2 regions of the Solibacillus sp. FSL K6-1523 genome follow, and region 1 is predicted to be linked to the other one. Evidence: a T-box and tRNA genes for the amino acid it is inferred to sense, from the RefSeq annotation. Region 1 holds a T-box; the other holds one or more tRNA genes.
What was found. The T-box of region 1 lies ahead of trpS (tryptophan--tRNA ligase). A T-box ahead of a tRNA ligase gene usually reads a tRNA of that ligase, here a tRNA-Trp.
Positions count from the first base shown of each region.

Region 2: it has a tRNA-Trp gene. The T-box ahead of trpS (tryptophan--tRNA ligase) is inferred to sense a tRNA for this amino acid. The anticodon was not compared.

Region 1 is NZ_JBBOSU010000001.1:784,147-793,916, reverse strand. Features, by position in the region: gene pepF (oligoendopeptidase F) at 179-1,987, opposite strand; gene MHI10_RS03535 (competence protein CoiA) at 2,050-3,180, opposite strand; gene mecA (adaptor protein MecA) at 3,403-4,047, opposite strand; gene spxA (transcriptional regulator SpxA) at 4,461-4,859, opposite strand; T-box leader at 5,340-5,556, shown strand; gene trpS (tryptophan--tRNA ligase) at 5,615-6,604, shown strand; gene fabF (beta-ketoacyl-ACP synthase II) at 6,870-8,114, opposite strand; gene MHI10_RS03510 (beta-ketoacyl-ACP synthase III) at 8,165-9,100, opposite strand; gene MHI10_RS03505 (YjzD family protein) at 9,404-9,601, shown strand; gene MHI10_RS03500 (ATP-dependent Clp protease ATP-binding subunit) at 9,661-9,770, opposite strand, start outside.
Region 2 is NZ_JBBOSU010000001.1:3,781,486-3,791,255, reverse strand. Features, by position in the region: rRNA gene MHI10_RS18305 (16S ribosomal RNA) at 1-1,271, shown strand, start outside; tRNA gene MHI10_RS18300 (tRNA-Ile) at 1,368-1,444, shown strand; tRNA gene MHI10_RS18295 (tRNA-Ala) at 1,478-1,553, shown strand; rRNA gene MHI10_RS18290 (23S ribosomal RNA) at 1,793-4,719, shown strand; rRNA gene rrf (5S ribosomal RNA) at 4,839-4,954, shown strand; tRNA gene MHI10_RS18280 (tRNA-Asn) at 4,969-5,043, shown strand; tRNA gene MHI10_RS18275 (tRNA-Ser) at 5,052-5,143, shown strand; tRNA gene MHI10_RS18270 (tRNA-Glu) at 5,162-5,236, shown strand; tRNA gene MHI10_RS18265 (tRNA-Val) at 5,259-5,334, shown strand; tRNA gene MHI10_RS18260 (tRNA-Met) at 5,352-5,426, shown strand; tRNA gene MHI10_RS18255 (tRNA-Asp) at 5,430-5,505, shown strand; tRNA gene MHI10_RS18250 (tRNA-Phe) at 5,530-5,605, shown strand; tRNA gene MHI10_RS18245 (tRNA-Thr) at 5,625-5,700, shown strand; tRNA gene MHI10_RS18240 (tRNA-Tyr) at 5,707-5,790, shown strand; tRNA gene MHI10_RS18235 (tRNA-Trp) at 5,802-5,875, shown strand; tRNA gene MHI10_RS18230 (tRNA-His) at 5,908-5,983, shown strand; tRNA gene MHI10_RS18225 (tRNA-His) at 6,030-6,105, shown strand; tRNA gene MHI10_RS18220 (tRNA-Gln) at 6,134-6,208, shown strand; tRNA gene MHI10_RS18215 (tRNA-Gly) at 6,216-6,290, shown strand; tRNA gene MHI10_RS18210 (tRNA-Cys) at 6,308-6,381, shown strand; tRNA gene MHI10_RS18205 (tRNA-Leu) at 6,432-6,513, shown strand; gene MHI10_RS18200 (alpha/beta hydrolase) at 6,712-7,668, opposite strand; gene MHI10_RS18195 (glucose 1-dehydrogenase) at 7,744-8,511, opposite strand; gene MHI10_RS18190 (flavin-containing monooxygenase) at 8,518-9,770, opposite strand, start outside.

The DNA of each region.
Region 1 (9,770 bases):
TTCCCCCTTCAAAATATCACAAAGAAACCTTGATACCACTACTTTTCTATATAAATATAATGTGTTGTACTATTTCATATCCTTTGTGAAATAGTAATTGAGCATTTTTGGTTTTTAAATAGAATTTCTCCTCACAAAGGAGAAAACACACTGAGATTTCAGTGTGTTTTCTTCCGATTTAATTATTCAACAATAACTTTTCTAGTTCTGTTAATTTCTCTTCAAATACTTTACATGCGAGTGCAATCGGTTCAGGTGATTCCATATCAACACCAGCAGCTTTTAATACTTCAATTGGGAAGTCTGAGCAACCTGCTTTTAAGAAGTTGTTAATATAACGGTCTACTGCTGGCTGCCCTTCTTCTAAGATTTGCTTGCTTAATGCTGTTGCAGCTGATTGCCCCGTTGCATATTGGTAAACATAATAGTTATAGTAGAAGTGCGGAATTCTCGCCCATTCTAAGCCAATTTCTTCATCCACTGTTATATCATCACCGAAATACTGTTTGTTTAAGTTGTAATAAATCTCCGTTAACTTTTCCGCTGTTAACGCCTCACCATTACGATCCATTTCATGAACCTTATGCTCGAACTCAGCGAACATTGTTTGGCGGAAAACGGTACCACGGAATCCATCTAACCATTGATTTAATAAGTAAATTTTTTGTTTGTCATCATCTAAAGTTTTCATTAAATAATCAAATAATAATTCTTCATTGCATGTTGAAGCTACTTCTGCAACGAAAATGGAATAGTCTGCGTATGGATACGGTTGATTCGCCCGTGAATAGAAACTATGCATACTGTGGCCAAACTCATGTGCTAACGTATACAAGTTGTTGACGTTGTTTTGCCAGTTCATTAACACATATGGATTCGTTCCAAATGTACCAGATGAATATGCACCACTGCGCTTCCCTTTGTTTTCTAACACGTCTACCCAGCGAGAATCTAAGCCTTTTTGAACGCTGGCTTGATACTCTTTACCTAGTGGCGCAAAGCTGTCTACCATCATCTTTTTCGCTTCATCATACGTTACTTCCATTTTCACTTCTTTTACAAGTGGTGTAAATAAATCGTACATATGCAGCTCATCCACACCTAATACTTTTTTGCGCAATGAAATGTAACGATGCACTACTGGTAAGAAGTCATGAATCGTCGAAATTAATTGATCGTATACTTTTTCCGGAATAAAGTTATTACTTAATGCAGCATGGCGTGCGGATTCGTAATTGCGAATTTTTGCATCCGCATTATGCGCTTTGACATTGCCAGACAACGTAGTGGCAAATGTATTTTTAAATTGACCATACACTTGATACATTGCCTTAAATGCCGCTTCTCGTACATCACGATTATCACTTTCTAACATCGTGATATAGTTGCCGTGCGTTAATTGAACATCTTCCCCGTCCTCATTTTTAATGATCGGGAATTCTAAATCAGCGTTATTTAATGCGCTAAATGTATTACCTGATGCAGAAGACACTTCGGATAGCTGTGCTAGTAATTCTTCTTTTTCAGCAGATAATACATGTGGGCGCCCTAAATTTAATTCTTTTAAGCTTTGTTTATACAGTTCCAGTGGCTCATAGCTCGCTACATAGCTATCCAATGTCGCTTCATCTAACGCTAAAATTTCCGGTGTAATAAATGACCATGTCGCACCCATTTTTGCTGCTGATGAACGAATACGACCGTCTAAATCTTGGTATTTACTGTTTGTTGTATCTTGATCGTGTTTCAAATGTGAATACACATATAATTTGTGCAGACGCTCCATTAATTGATTACTAAACTGCAACGTATTGTATAAACTTTCAGCGCTGTCAGCTACTTTTCCTTTAAAATTGGCGGCTTGCTCTGATAATTTTTCTACTTCTTTTAATTCCACTTCCCAAGCATCATCTGTCGCAAATATCGTAGATAAATCCCACGTTAAATGCTCAGGTACTTCGTCACGTGTTAATACTTTTTTAGACATTCGGTATTTCCCCCATCCTTATTATAGCGATATTCAAAATTATAAATCTATTTTAAGCAATTTTAAGCAGGTATTGCAAATAATTCCTCGTACAGGACGGAAAATAGTTGTTCCGATGGTACTTCACCATGAATCGTTTCAATTTCCAGCTTTCTTAATACCATTAAATATTGCGTTACCGCCCTTAGCAAATCATCGTTTTCTAACATTTTCGACCACTCTAAAAAGTATGGTATCGCTTTTAAATGAAAGGTTTGCGGTGTTAATTGATGCCGTTCCATAAAGTAAAAAAGTTGGAGTTGCCATTCTACACAAAAAATGTCGGATTGCTCATTGTTTGACAGTGGAATTCCAATAAAATTCGGCAGCTTCGATACGGTTAACTTTAGTTCATAAATCGCACGCAACAAAGTATCATTAACCCCTCTTCTACTGAGAAGAAGTCTGGCATGTAAATATTGAAATCGATAGGCCAAAAACCTTGTAAGCATTCCTTTAAATTGATTTTCAGTTATCTTTTTAGGAACAAAAAACGGGAATAGTTGCTTCATCAGAGGAATGGATTGAATATAGCCAAAGTATTGCTGACCATGAATCGGTAGTAAATTACTTATATAATAAAATGTACGACTATGTACATCATAGCTTAGTAAATATTTCTGATTTTTATACATTTGAATATATTGGGCATTCGTATGATTAATCGAAAGCTTCGTTAAGCCTCGAGATTTAAATTGTTCATTAGGAGTTTGAATAATCCACATGGGCATAATTTGAATGTCTTTATAACCTTCTGTACGCTTTTGGTATTTTTGTGGGGAAAGGCGACTACATTGAAATTCAATCGCATATTTTTGTGTTCCTTTTGTAATTAGTAAATCTGGTCGTTGTTGTATAGCGGGTAAGTACGGTTCTAGTACAGGTTGCAATTGCAGTTGTTGAAAGAGTTCCTGTAAATGTTGCTTCCCTAATAAGTGGGCATAGGATTCCCCTTCTGAAAATAACGCGTCACAGTCACTTTTCTTAACATGCGCAAAATGGGGGATTTTAATTTGTCCAATTTTTAAGATGAGCAACGCTTTACATTGCGGGCAATAAAATTGAGCCGTTTTCTTTAATGCTTGTAATTGTTCTTGAGGTGTCGATCTATTTAATTGAAACAGTTGTTGTTGTTCCGTTAATGCGACAAGCATAATGCACCACCCCCTTATGTATCATCGTAACGATTTTACCGTTGCATTTCAACTTACGAAATGTTACTGTTGGCAAACTTCCATTTTGAACGCTCGTTTTTATTGAAAAATAAATTTTGCGTATGTGTAGCAATATTCATTCTAGTATAAAAAACGCAAAAATACCGTTTTGAAATGAATCAAAACGGCATGTGCTTGCTTATTGACAATGGAAGCTTGATTTTAGAAATAACTCGCGATTGTTTCGAAACAATCTTCCGAAATAATCACTTCTCCATACTCTTCCAATCTATGAATTGTCATTTTAGATGATGATAAATATTCACTGCAGAGCGCAATCATATTTTTTGCTTCCTGCTGATCTAAATCGAGTAAATCCACAACTAAATAATAGTATCCTTCACATTGATATAGCGCGGATTTTACGCCGAATAATGATGCGCGTCTTGCAAGCGGTACTAATTCATCGATATCTTTAAAACGGAATCGTGCATTTTCAATTGGTTCCTCTTCTTTATTTTTACCAAGAGAATTAAAAAGCGCTTCTTCCATATCTGTTAATTGGTCTGTTATATCATGACTTTCTTCAAAAGGGCCTACCATTGATGAAGCATCGGAGTCATTATTGACAGATGCGCGTGTCACGACAACTTCCAAGCCAACTTCTGATGCATTTATGTGAATCCAAATCGGACCATCTAAATCAAAGTAATCTTCCGTATTCACCTCGCCAATAACATCCCAGAAAAGCTCTTCCCCTTTTGCACGATTATACCAAATCTCCTCACGACTATAGCCGCGATCCTCGATATCACTATACGTAATAAAAAGTTTTAACGTATTTTCGTTAATGCGTTCGATGTCCATTAGACTTCAACTCCTTTCACAGTCAATCATTGAACTACACAGTATATCAGTCAATTTCGCCTTCGCAAAAATTGCGTCCAGTAGATGTGTTCTACTAAACAGAACTAAACCAAATTTATTTCACTTAAAGTGCAATGTAAATCCATCGTGCTCTACAAAATCTGAGCTAAATACCCTATTTTACAGTAGTAGGATATCTATAACTCTATTGTATGATGGATTGCATGAAAATGAAAAGGAAAAACATTATTGTAGCGAAATTATTTGAATACTTGAAATTGTATTGTACCTTTACATCGAAATCAAGGCTAACACCTTTCAATTCCGTTATTTGATGAGTTGATAGACCATGGCGATAAAAAAAGATGTTACAGCAGCAAATTTGCATGAGTAACATCCATCATAAAATTTATTTAGTTAACCATTCGTTGCGCTTCTTGTAGTTGATAAGCACGAACTTTACGAGGTAGGAATCGACGAATTTCATCTTCGTTATAACCTACTTGTAATCGTTTTTTATCTAAAATAATCGGACGACGTAATAATCCTGGATATTCTTGAATAAGCTCATATAACCGCTGCAGAGGTAAATTTTCTACATCTACATTTAGTTTTTGGAAGATTTTTGATCTCGTCGAAATGATTTCATCTGTACCATCTTCTGTCATACTTAAAATTTCTTTGATTTCACTAATTGTAAGTGGTTCAGAAAAAATGTTGCGTTCTGTATACGAGATATCATGCTCTTCTAACCATGCTTTCGCTTTTCGACATGAAGTACAACTTGGTGAAGTAAATAATGTTACTAACATTGTCTCACTCCCTCTCCTCATTAAATCAATTTCCTTCGTTAAGCGGATAAAAACGCTTGAAATGAAGTAAATTAGAATGTGGACGATTTAATCGTTAATTTAGAATTAATTTAATTTAATACTATGCTTTTATTATACAGGAAAAGACATCATTTGAATATACTTTGTCAACAAATAAACGCTTGTTTCCGCAAAAAAAATATGCACATTTTTTCTCTTAAAAGACCATTTCCTATAATAATTATGTCTTCCCTTTAAAAACTACCCCAAAGACGGATTACCTAAACATATTTCGCCCCAATTTTTTTCTCAATTATGAACAACAATTGAGAAAAATAAACTGTAATCTAATCACCATTAAAAAAGCTATTAGTAATACTACTATGTCCATAATTCACGTTTTTTATTCAAAAAGATTGATGCCTCATAATAATATTTGCATTTTTTCTAATAAGTACGATATAATCACATTCAATATTATGAAAAACGATGACGAAGAGTAGTACATTTAATTCAGAATGTAAAGAGAGTCTGTGGACGGTGCAAACAGATCATTCATTAAATGGAATGGACTTTCGAGTTAGCTTTATGAACCTTTTTTCCAGTAGTAAAGCTCGGACCTTCACGTTACGAAGATGAGTGGCCATTTTTTGGCAAGCTGGGTGGTACCGCGGATTTTACATCATTCGTCCCTTCTATTTTATATAGAGGACGCATGATGTTTTTATTTTGTCCAAATTCGAGGAGGTTTTTTTTTGAAAACTATATTTTCAGGCGTACAGCCAACAGGAACGATTACATTAGGCAACTATATCGGCGCAATCAAACAATTCCCTGCACTACAAGATGAAGGCAATGCGATTTACTGTATCGTAGACCAACATGCAATTACCGTTCCACAAGACCGTTTAGAGCTACGTAAAAATATTCGCTCATTAGCTGCGATGTATATTGCTGTAGGGATTGACCCAGCTAAATCAACATTATTCATTCAATCTGAAGTACCTGCCCACGCTCAAGCAGGATGGATTTTACAATGTGTCGCATCCATCGGTGAATTAGAGCGCATGACACAATTTAAAGACAAATCAAACGGAAAAGAATCGGTATCTGCCGCACTGCTAACTTACCCACCGTTAATGGCTGCCGATATTCTTTTATATAATACGGATATCGTGCCTGTTGGAGATGACCAAAAGCAACATATCGAATTAACACGCGATTTAGCAGAGCGCTTCAATAAGCGTTACAATGATGTGTTAACAATTCCAGATATTCAATTACCAAAAGAAGGCGCCCGCATTAAATCATTGCAAGAACCTACGAAAAAAATGTCAAAATCGGACCCAAATACAAAGGCAACAATTCGTTTACTTGATACACCAAAAGAAATTGAAAAGAAAATTAAATCTGCGGTGACGGATTCTGAAGGTATTGTCAAATTCGATGTCGAAAACAAACCAGGCGTTGCTAATTTATTAACGATTGAATCTGCCTTATCAGGTATTTCCATTGCGCAACTAGAACAAAAATACGAAGGTAAAGGCTATGGTGATTTTAAAGCAGGTGTTGCTGAAGCAGTCATCACACATTTAACGCCTATTCAAGAACGTTATAATGAATTAATCGATTCACCAGAACTTGATGCGATTTTAGATGAAGGTGCTATTAAAGCCAATGCGATTGCTTCAAAAACGCTTAAGAAAATGGAGAACGCGATGGGGTTAGGGCGAAAACGACGATAAACATAATCCCTAACGTACCTACTGCTAAATAAATTTCCGCACTATTTAGTATGTACAACATGACAGCACGCCATGAATAACCGAGCGTACGGTAATTTAAATACAAAATGATATTACTAATGGACATAACACAAATTCCATAACAAAATAAAAATATGACAAAGCGTGCGATTGACACCATCCTTTGTACAACTATACGAAAAAACAACGTGCGCCATGACTGCGTACGTTGTTTTTCATTTAAATAGAGAATTCTTTTTAGAATTTATGCGCCTGTATATTTTTTAAACAATAAACAAGCATTATGACCGCCAAAGCCTAAAGAATTGCTTAATGCAAAGTCAATCGATGCTTTTCGTGCCTCATTTGGAACATAATCTAAATCACATTCCGGATCTGGGTCATGTAAATTCATCGTCGGTGGTAAAACGCCTTCTTTTAACGCCATTAACGTAAAGATTGCCTCCACGCCACCAGCCGCGCCTAATAAATGGCCCGTTACACTTTTAGTTGAGCTCATTGCCAATTGGTAGGCATGCTCACCAAATACCGTTTTCACAGCTTGTGTTTCGAATAGATCATTATATGGTGTACTAGTACCATGTGCATTAATATAACCAACTTGTTCTGGCGCAACGTTTGCATCATTTAACGCCATCGCCATTGCACGTGCAGCACCTTCACCATTTGGAGCTGGCGCCGTAATATGGTGGGCATCACCTGTCGAACCATAACCTACTACTTCACCGTAAATTTTCGCACCACGCGCTTTTGCATGCTCTAGCTCTTCCAAAATTAAAATTCCTGCACCTTCACCAATAACGAATCCATCACGATTTTTATCAAATGGACGAGAAGCTGTGTTCGCATCTGGATTTAATGATAATGCTGTGTTTGAACTAAAACCAGCAACGGCCATTGTCACGATCGGCGCTTCTGCCCCACCTGTAATCATCACATCCGCATCGCCTCGTTCAATGACTTTAAACGCATCACCAATCGAATTCGTTCCAGATGCACAAGCTGTTACAGAGCAAGAGTTAACACCTTTTGCACCAAGATAAATCGACACTTGCCCTGAAGCCATATCTGGAATCATCATTGGTACGAAAAACGGACTCACACGACGTACACCGCGCTCTTGGAATGTTAAAAATTGCTGTTCATGCGTTTCCATTCCACCAATTCCTGAACCAATCCAAACACCAACCCGTGGAGCCATTTCGTCAGTAATCGTTAAATCCGCATCTTTTGCTGCCATCATTGACGCTGCAAGTGCGTAATGCGTAAAGCGGTCCATTTTACGTGCTTCTTTTTTCTCAATATAATCTTCTATATTAAAGTCTGTTATTTCCGCTGCAACAGAAACCGTAAATTTACTCGTATCTACACGTGTTAATGGACCTACACCTGATTTACCTGCAACTACATTTTCCCATGCTTGTTCGGCACTATTTCCAACTGGTGTTACAGCGCCAATACCCGTCACAACTACTCGTCTTTTTTCCATCATTTGATTCTCCCTTTTGCTTGATGATTTGTTCTGCGTTTACTGCTTACTTATTTACCCCATTTCATTGCTAAGGCACCCCATGTGAGGCCTCCACCAAAACCGACAAGGACAACGATATCATCCTCTTTTATTTTCCCTGTTTCAAGATCATCCACAATCGAAATTCCGATTGATGCGGCAGAAGTATTGCCATACTTTTGAATTGTTTTAGACATTTTTTCTTCTGGTAAACCTAGACGTTCACGCGCGGCTTCCATAATACGGATATTCGCCTGATGCGGCACTAAATAATCAACATCTTCTTTTGTCAGCCCTGCTTTTTCAATCACACTTAAAGCAGATTCTCCCATTTGTCGGACCGCAAATTTAAATACTTCACGTCCATTCATAAAAATATTGTTTTCTTCATCGATTTTTAAATGCTTTCCACCTGTACCATCTGCGCCAAGTTCAAAAGCTAAAATTCCTCTACCTTCTGAAACTTTTCCGATTACCGCTGCACTCGCTCCATCACCAAATAATACGGCTGTATTACGGTCATCCCAATCGACAATTTTCGATAATTTCTCAACACCTACTACTAATACATAGTCGTAGCTGTTACTTTCGATAAACTGTTTGGCAATCGTCGTTGCATAAATAAAGCCTGAGCAAGCCGCTGAAATATCCATCGCTCCACCATTAGAAGCACCTAAACGTTCTTGAATCTGGCATGCAACACTTGGGAAATTTTGATCTTGCGTAACCGTCGCCACGATAATTAACCCAATTTGCTGCGCTGTAATTCCTGCATTTTCTATCGCTTTTACTGCTGCTTTATATGCTAAATCAGATGTTTCTTCATCTTCTGCAATGTATCGTTGTTCAATGCCCGTTCGCGTACGAATCCATTCATCTGATGTATCTAAAACCTTTTCAAGATCCATATTTGTCACTACTTTTTCAGGTAAGTACTTACCAATACCAATAATCCCTGCATTCATATTGTATCCCCCTTATTTTTCTATCCCATTTTCCCTTTATTTATAACACTAACGATTAGTATCTGGTACTAATTATAGACCATAACTTTTCTGAAAACAATAAAAAAATTCCTCTCCTATTTAACGCGTTGGGAATTAGCGCATATTGAATTTGAATTCTTAAAGAAACAATTCTTCTAACAAAGATTTGACAACTTACCGAATTGTTCGATTCTCTATTTTATTTTTGAGCACGCTTATGGTATGATATTGAGGATGTAATTCTATAATAAACATTTAAATAAGTTCAATGAGGTGAATTTGATGCAATATATCGTTACTTTCTTTTGGTCATTTTTATTAGTATCTATGCTAAATTATGTAGTAAGTTCTGTATTAGCTGTTGATTTTAACTTCCTAAACGGTGTTATTATTTCATTAGCATTCAGCGTTTTAGTATTTGTTATCGCAGCAATTATTCCAAACGAATCTACACCAGAATTCGAAGCAGAACAACACTAATTAAGAAAGACATCCAACCGTGCAAATAATGCCGAGTGGATGTCTTTTTTGTTTATTTATTATTTGCCTATTTGGATTGCTCCATTTTCGATCTGGATATGAAGCGTTTCTCCAGCTGTTACTTCCCCTTTTAATAACTCTCGCGCAACAATCGTTTCTAAATGACGCT
Region 2 (9,770 bases), 3.0 Mb from region 1:
GGCAACGATGCGTAGCCGACCTGAGAGGGTGATCGGCCACACTGGGACTGAGACACGGCCCAGACTCCTACGGGAGGCAGCAGTAGGGAATCTTCCACAATGGACGAAAGTCTGATGGAGCAACGCCGCGTGAGTGAAGAAGGATTTCGGTTCGTAAAACTCTGTTGCAAGGGAAGAACAAGTAGCGTAGTAACTGGCGCTACCTTGACGGTACCTTGTTAGAAAGCCACGGCTAACTACGTGCCAGCAGCCGCGGTAATACGTAGGTGGCAAGCGTTGTCCGGAATTATTGGGCGTAAAGCGCGCGCAGGTGGTTTCTTAAGTCTGATGTGAAAGCCCACGGCTCAACCGTGGAGGGTCATTGGAAACTGGGAAACTTGAGTGCAGAAGAGGATAGTGGAATTCCAAGTGTAGCGGTGAAATGCGTAGAGATTTGGAGGAACACCAGTGGCGAAGGCGACTATCTGGTCTGTAACTGACACTGAGGCGCGAAAGCGTGGGGAGCAAACAGGATTAGATACCCTGGTAGTCCACGCCGTAAACGATGAGTGCTAAGTGTTGGGGGGTTTCCGCCCCTCAGTGCTGCAGCTAACGCATTAAGCACTCCGCCTGGGGAGTACGGTCGCAAGACTGAAACTCAAAGGAATTGACGGGGGCCCGCACAAGCGGTGGAGCATGTGGTTTAATTCGAAGCAACGCGAAGAACCTTACCAGGTCTTGACATCCCATTGACCACTGTAGAGATACAGTTTTCCCTTCGGGGACAACGGTGACAGGTGGTGCATGGTTGTCGTCAGCTCGTGTCGTGAGATGTTGGGTTAAGTCCCGCAACGAGCGCAACCCTTATTCTTAGTTGCCATCATTTAGTTGGGCACTCTAAGGAGACTGCCGGTGACAAACCGGAGGAAGGTGGGGATGACGTCAAATCATCATGCCCCTTATGACCTGGGCTACACACGTGCTACAATGGACGGTACAAACGGTTGCCAACCCGCGAGGGGGAGCTAATCCGATAAAACCGTTCTCAGTTCGGATTGTAGGCTGCAACTCGCCTACATGAAGCCGGAATCGCTAGTAATCGCGGATCAGCATGCCGCGGTGAATACGTTCCCGGGCCTTGTACACACCGCCCGTCACACCACGAGAGTTTGTAACACCCGAAGTCGGTGGGGTAACCTTTATGGAGCCAGCCGCCGAAGGTGGGATAGATGATTGGGGTGAAGTCGTAACAAGGTAGCCGTATCGGAAGGTGCGGCTGGATCACCTCCTTTCTAAGGATATTTTCGGAATCATTCCTTCGGGAATGAAACATTAACGTTTGCTGTTCAGTTTTGAAGGTTTATGAATGAAATTTATAACTTCTAAGAGGGCCTATAGCTCAGCTGGTTAGAGCGCACGCCTGATAAGCGTGAGGTCGATGGTTCGAGTCCATTTAGGCCCACCATATAAATTACTTTATATACCTCTTAATTAAATTGGGGCCTTAGCTCAGCTGGGAGAGCGCCTGCCTTGCACGCAGGAGGTCAGCGGTTCGATCCCGCTAGGCTCCACCAAAACTTGTTCTTTGAAAACTGGATAAAACGACATTGAAAGCAATAAACAAACAAATGATCAAGAAATTGATCGTGCAAGTTCTTAAATCTTATCTTTTGATAAGTAGTAACTAATTGAGGATTTCAAGACACAAGTAGTTCTAGGAAGCAATTGAGTGAAGAAAGGAACGTACCTATGTACATGACTGACTAAACGAATGAAGCTGACGACGAAATATGCCGTGTATTGGAAGCCAGAAGGTTAAGTTAATAAGGGCGCACGGTGGATGCCTTGGCACTAGGAGTCGATGAAGGACGGCACTAACACCGATATGCTTTGGGGAGCTGTAAGTAAGCTTTGATCCAGAGATTTCCGAATGGGGGAACCCACTATGTTTAATCGCATAGTATCTTCACGTGAATACATAGCGTGTTGAGGACAGACGCAGAGAACTGAAACATCTAAGTACCTGCAGGAACAGAAAGAAAATTCGATTCCCTGAGTAGCGGCGAGCGAAACGGGAAGAGCCCAAACCAAAGAGCTTGCTCTTTGGGGTTGTAGGACATTCTATACGGAGTTACAAAAGAATGAGATAGTTGAAGCGGCTTGGAAAGGCCCGCCATAGAAGGTAAAAGCCCTGTAAGTGAAACCTCATTCCCTCTTGAATGTATCCTGAGTACGGCGGAACACGTGAAATTCCGTCGGAATCTGGGAGGACCATCTCCCAAGGCTAAATACTACCTAGTGACCGATAGTGAACCAGTACCGTGAGGGAAAGGTGAAAAGCACCCCGGAAGGGGAGTGAAATAGATCCTGAAACCGTGTGCCTACAAGTAGTTAGAGCCCGTTAATGGGTGATAGCGTGCCTTTTGTAGAATGAACCGGCGAGTTACGATTACGTGCGAGGTTAAGTTGATGAGACGGAGCCGCAGCGAAAGCGAGTCTGAATAGGGCGAATTAGTACGTGGTCGTAGACCCGAAACCAGGTGATCTACCCATGTCCAGGGTGAAGGTGAGGTAACACTTACTGGAGGCCCGAACCCACGTACGTTGAAAAGTGCGGGGATGAGGTGTGGGTAGCGGAGAAATTCCAATCGAACCTGGAGATAGCTGGTTCTCTCCGAAATAGCTTTAGGGCTAGCCTCGTGATTGAGAATACTGGAGGTAGAGCACTGTTTGGACTAGGGGGGCATCTCGCTTTACCGAATTCAGACAAACTCCGAATGCCAGATATTTATACACGGGAGTCAGACTGCGAGTGATAAGATCCGTAGTCAAGAGGGAAACAGCCCAGACCACCAGCTAAGGTCCCAAAGTAATCGTTAAGTGGAAAAGGATGTGGCGTTGCTTAGACAACCAGGATGTTGGCTCAGAAGCAGCCATCATTTAAAGAGTGCGTAATAGCTCACTGGTCGAGTGACGCTGCGCCGAAAATTTATCGGGGCTAAACGATTCACCGAAGCTGTGGATGCATCCGTATGGATGCGTGGTAGGAGAGCGTTCTAAGGGCGTTGAAGTCAGACCGGAAGGACTGGTGGAGCGCTTAGAAGTGAGAATGCCGGTATGAGTAGCGAAAGACGGGTGAGAATCCCGTCCACCGTATGACTAAGGTTTCCTGAGGAAGGCTCGTCCGCTCAGGGTTAGTCGGGACCTAAGCCGAGGCCGATAGGCGTAGGCGATGGACAACAGGTTGATATTCCTGTACCACCTCCTCACCGTTTGAGAAATGGGGGGACGCAGTAGGATAGGGTAAGCAGAGCGTTGGTTGTCTCTGTTCAAGCAGTAAGGCGTGTGTGTAGGCAAATCCGCACACTAATACGTTGAGCTGTGATGACGAGTCCGTATGGACGAAGTTCCTGATTTCACACTGCCAAGAAAAGCCTCTATCGAGGTGAGAGGTGCCCGTACCGCAAACCGACACAGGTAGTCGAGGAGAGAATCCTAAGGTGTGCGAGAGAACTCTCGTTAAGGAACTCGGCAAAATGACCCCGTAACTTCGGGAGAAGGGGTGCTCTTGAGCGTGCAAGCGCATGAGAGCCGCAGTGAATAGGCCCAGGCGACTGTTTAGCAAAAACACAGGTCTCTGCAAAACCGTAAGGTGAAGTATAGGGGCTGACGCCTGCCCGGTGCTGGAAGGTTAAGAGGAGTGGTTAGCGCAAGCGAAGCTACGAATTGAAGCCCCAGTAAACGGCGGCCGTAACTATAACGGTCCTAAGGTAGCGAAATTCCTTGTCGGGTAAGTTCCGACCCGCACGAAAGGCGTAACGATCTGGGCACTGTCTCAACGAGAGACTCGGTGAAATTATAGTACCTGTGAAGATGCAGGTTACCCGCGACAGGACGGAAAGACCCCGTGGAGCTTTACTGTAGCCTGATATTGAATTTTGGTACAACTTGTACAGGATAGGTAGGAGCCAGAGATCTCGGAGCGCCAGCTTCGAAGGAGGCGTCAGTGGGATACTACCCTGGTTGTATTGAACTTCTAACCCATGCCCCTTAGCGGGGTAGGAGACAGTGTCAGGCGGACAGTTTGACTGGGGCGGTCGCCTCCTAAAGAGTAACGGAGGCGCCCAAAGGTTCCCTCAGAATGGTTGGAAATCATTCGTAGAGTGTAAAGGCATAAGGGAGCTTGACTGCGAGACCTACAAGTCGAGCAGGGTCGAAAGACGGGCTTAGTGATCCGGTGGTTCCGCATGGAAGGGCCATCGCTCAACGGATAAAAGCTACCCCGGGGATAACAGGCTTATCTCCCCCAAGAGTCCACATCGACGGGGAGGTTTGGCACCTCGATGTCGGCTCATCGCATCCTGGGGCTGTAGTCGGTCCCAAGGGTTGGGCTGTTCGCCCATTAAAGCGGTACGCGAGCTGGGTTCAGAACGTCGTGAGACAGTTCGGTCCCTATCCGTCGTGGGCGTAGGAAATTTGAGAGGAGCTGTCCTTAGTACGAGAGGACCGGGATGGACACACCGCTGGTGTACCAGTTGTTCTGCCAAGAGCATCGCTGGGTAGCTATGTGTGGACGGGATAAGTGCTGAAAGCATCTAAGCATGAAGCCCCCCTCAAGATGAGATTTCCCATTACGCAAGTAAGTAAGACCCCTGAAAGACGATCAGGTAGATAGGTTCGAGGTGGAAGTGTGGCGACATATGGAGCTGACGAATACTAATCGGTCGAGGACTTAACCACAATTTATTGCACAATTCAATGAAACGTTTATCCAGTTTTGAAAGAATAAAATAAAAAATCACTAATAACACTTGACATTTTAAGTGTAAATGGTATAATGAATATTGTCTTTCAAATAGTCTAGTGATGATGGCAAAGAGGTCACACCCGTTCCCATACCGAACACGGAAGTTAAGCTCTTTAGCGCCGATGGTAGTTGGGGGCTTCCCCCTGTGAGAGTAGGACATCGCTAGGCGTACACAACAATATTCCGAAGTAGCTCAGTGGTAGAGCAACCGGCTGTTAACCGGTTGGTCGTAGGTTCGAGTCCTACCTTCGGAGCCATTCTTCTTGGAGAGTTGTCCGAGAGGTCGAAGGAGCACGATTGGAAATCGTGTATGCGGATAACACTGCATCAAGGGTTCAAATCCCTTACTCTCCGCCAGACTATAATAATTCCATTGGCCCGTTGGTCAAGCGGTTAAGACACCGCCCTTTCACGGCGGTAACACGGGTTCGAATCCCGTACGGGTCACCATTCAACATTTATTATCCAGCATGGAGGATTAGCTCAGCTGGGAGAGCATCTGCCTTACAAGCAGAGGGTCGGCGGTTCGAGCCCGTCATCCTCCACCATAAAAAAATAGTATTATCGCGGGGTGGAGCAGTGGTAGCTCGTCGGGCTCATAACCCGAAGGTCACAGGTTCAAGTCCTGTCCCCGCAACCAAATGGTCCCGTGGTGTAGCGGTTAACATGCCTGCCTGTCACGCAGGAGATCGCCGGTTCGATCCCGGTCGGGACCGCCATTTTATATTTCATACATAAAATATGGGTCAGTAGCTCAGTTGGTAGAGCATTAGATTGAAGCTCTAAGTGTCGGCGGTTCGATTCCGTCCTGACCCACCATATTTTTTAAAAGTAATTTGCCGGTGTAGCTCAGTTGGTAGAGCAACTGACTTGTAATCAGTAGGTCGAGGGTTCGACTCCTTTCGCCGGCACCATTAATAGGTGGGGTAGCGAAGTGGCTAAACGCGGCGGACTGTAAATCCGCTCCTTAGGGTTCGGCGGTTCGAATCCGTCCCCCACCACCATTTTCAATCGCAGGGGCATAGTTTAAAGGTAGAACTACGGTCTCCAAAACCGTCAGTGTGGGTTCGATTCCTACTGCCCCTGCCAATTAAATAAACAACAAACGAAATAATATAATGGCGGTTGTGGTGAAGTGGTTAACACACCTGATTGTGGTTCAGGCATTCGTGGGTTCGATTCCCATCAGTCGCCCCATTCTTTATTTAGTTTAAAGGTTTATTTCAAATAAGATAATATAATGGCGGTTGTGGTGAAGTGGTTAACACACCTGATTGTGGTTCAGGCATTCGTGGGTTCGATTCCCATCAGTCGCCCCATTTCTTATAAAATATTAATTTACTTCATTGGGGTATAGCCAAGCGGTAAGGCAACGGATTTTGATTCCGTCATGCCCTGGTTCGAATCCAGGTTCCCCAGCCATTTTTTTGCGGAAGTAGTTCAGTGGTAGAACACCACCTTGCCAAGGTGGGGGTCGCGAGTTCGAACCTCGTCTTCCGCTCCAAAAATATAATTATATATGGCGGCATAGCCAAGTGGTAAGGCACAGGTCTGCAACACCTCTACCACCGGTTCAAATCCGGTTGCCGCCTCCATATACTTTAAATCGGTTATTCCGGTTTTTTTTATTCCTTTTTTTTGATATGCCGGTATGGCGGAATTGGCAGACGCGCGCGACTCAAAATCGCGTTCCGTGAGGAGTGTCGGTTCGACCCCGACTATCGGTATCTATGTGCAGACGTATTAAGAGTTCTCATTAATTTGAGGACTCTTTTTTGTTGTCTAAAAGCCTAAATTTGCAAAGATACATGAAGTAGGGGATTAGATGGGAGCATCGACTATTTCTCCGATGTGCATCTCGACTTCTATGAAGAGCCTGATTCTATATATAACGGTTTGAGCAGTGTTTTTGATTCCTTTCACACCTATTTTACTTCTACTTCTATCGTTCGATTCAATCCATATTTTGCAGCATCAATATATTCTTGAATTGTTTTGTTTGCGATGTTTGCATGCGGATTTAATGACTCGAAGCCGTGGTATGCACCCGCATATAAATGGAAGTCTACATCGACGCCCGCTTGTGCTAATTTGGTTACGTATTGCAGTGTTTCATCGCGGAACGGATCCAATTGGCCAACACAAGTGTATGTGTAAGGTAAGCCATGTAAATCTTCAACTGTAGCTCGAGCAGGTGCTGCATGATATGGGATATTAGTGGAGTCTTTTAAATCGCCTAAATACATAGACCAGCCGCTTTCATTTAAGCTGTAGTTCCAAATGTAGTTACCTGTAATTTCTTTGTTCGAGAAGCTATCGTTTAAATCGTTAATCATTGGATATAATGGCATTTGGAAAATTAAGCTTGGCCCCTGACGGTCTTTCGCTAACAGTGCTAACGCCGCCGTTAAGCCGCCGCCTGCGCTCGCACCTGCAATGCCGATACGAATTGGATCAATATTTAATGCTTCACAATTGTCAGCTACCCATTTTAATGCGCTATAGCAATCTTCTAACGGGGCAGGGTATGGATGTTCTGGTGCTAAACGGTAATCGACTGATACGACGACACAGTTTGCCTCTTTGACGAAACGTTCGCATAACACATCATCACCTTCTGGTACGCCTATCACATAGCCTCCACCGTGAATCCACAGTAAAGCTGGTAACGTGCTTGTTTCACCTTTTTGTTTATAAATGCGCACGCGTAGTGGATCACCGTCTGGACCATTAATCATTTGATCTACTACGCCCATATCTTCTGCAATTGGTAGCTTTGGTGAATTAGCCATCCCTTCGCGCACCGCACCTAAATACTCAAAATTTAATGGTGGAAATGCATCTAACAAACCTCGTAAATCTGGGTGAACACGTTTATTCATGAATACTCCTCCTTTGTTAACGCTTTTATTATATTTAATAGAAATTTATGATATTTAATGAGAATTTATAACCTATTAATATGCTAGCCAACCTGCATCAACTGGAACGACTGCACCGTTAATAAAGCGTGCCTGCTCACTTGCCATCAACAAAATAGCATTCGCAATATCACTCGGCTCTGCCAACTTAGGTGCGTTCATCGCGCCTGAACCTACTTTTCGTTGTCCTAATTCGTTTGAATTTTTAAAAACGGTGCCCATTTCGGTATTGACCCCACCAGGTGCTAACGCGTTACAACGAATACCTTGATCTGCGTACATAAATGCCGTATTTTTTGTCAAGCCAATGATGCCATGTTTGGATGCTGTATAGGCTACACCAGCTCGTGATCCGCTCATACCTGCCGCCGACGCTAAGTTAATGATAACCCCATGTTGTTGTGGTAAAAATACTTGTACAGCAGCGCGACACATACGCATCGTGCCTGTTAAATTAATATCGATAATTTTCTTCCAGTAATCGTCTTGTATATCCGCTACAGGAGAAAAATCATCCATAAAACCTGCATTATTTACGACGATATCAACCTTTTCATAAACTGCAATCGCTTGCTGAAATAACTGATCCACATCTGTGGCGGACGTAATATCGACTTTTACCGCGATCGCCTCGCCGCCGCTTGCTACAATTTCTTTTACCGTTTCATTCGCCTTTTCTATTTGGATATCTGCCACAACAATTTTTGCGCCGTGCCCAACAAATAACTGAGCTGTCGCTTTACCAATACCTTGTGCTGCTCCTGTTATAATTGCAACTTTCCCTGGTAATAACAAATCACTCACACTCCTTTAATTTTCTGAAACAGATGAATATAATTGAAAATCTGCATAGTGTAAGGAAGCGACTGCATCGCATTTGGCACGGTAATGGTCAAAGCCTCCTAAATAAATAAGGAAGCTACGTGGTTTACCTTCAATATTGGAGCCGGTATACCAAGAATCACCTTTCGTATACAGTGTCATTTCTGCCACTTCTCGAGTATGTTCGCTCCACGCATCCTCTGCTTCTTTCGATGGCTCAATTGCATCGATGTCATGTTTTTCTAAGTAATTGATGCAATCGCTTATCCAATCAACATGCTGCTCGATGGCAGTTGGCATAACGACAAGAACTGATGGGCTTTCTGGTCCTGTAATCATAAAGAAATTCGGGAAATCATTTGTAGCGATACCAAGGAATGTTCGAACTTTACCACCGTCTTCCCATTTCTCATTTAATGACACGCCATTTCGCCCTTTAATGTCCATTCGTAATAGTGGTCCCGTCATACCATCATAGCCTGTTGCATAAATAATGACATCTAATGGTATTTCTTCTGTTGTTGTCTGGATGCCTTGTGCAGTAATTTTTTCAATTGGTGTTTTGCGTAAATTGACTAAACGAACGTTCGAGCGATTATATGTTTCATAATAATTCGTCCCTAAAGTTAAGCGCTTAACACCATACATATACTGTGGTAACAATGATTCGGCTGTATCAGTATCTCGAATTATTGCCTTTATTTTGTTACGAATGAAGTCTGAGACAAATGCATTTGCTTGTTCATTAACCATTAGGTCATTATAAACGGTCGTCATATTAAAGCCGCCCGTTGTCCAAGCTTCTTCAAATGCAGCTTCGCGCTCCTCAGCTGTATCTTCGAAAGCTGATTTATTGCGAATAGTAATCGCACTACCAGATGAGGAGAAGTGCAATAACTTTCGAGTTGCTTCGTAATTATTTTTAGACTCCTCAATAAACTGCTGCGTGTAATCATAGTTATTTGCTGGTAAAACATATTGTGCTGTACGCTGAAATACCGTTAATTCCGCCGCAACTTTCGCTACCTCAGGTATGAGTTGCACACCACTTGAGCCTGTCCCAATGACCCCTACTCGTTTATTCGTAAAATCAACAGAGTTTTTTGGCCATTTTCCTGTATGATAAGCTTCACCTTGGAATTGTTCAATTCCTTCAATCTTCGGTAAATTTGTTGCGGATAAGCAGCCGACTGCGGAAATAAAGTATTTGGCTGTTACGACCTCTCCATTTTTCAGTTGTA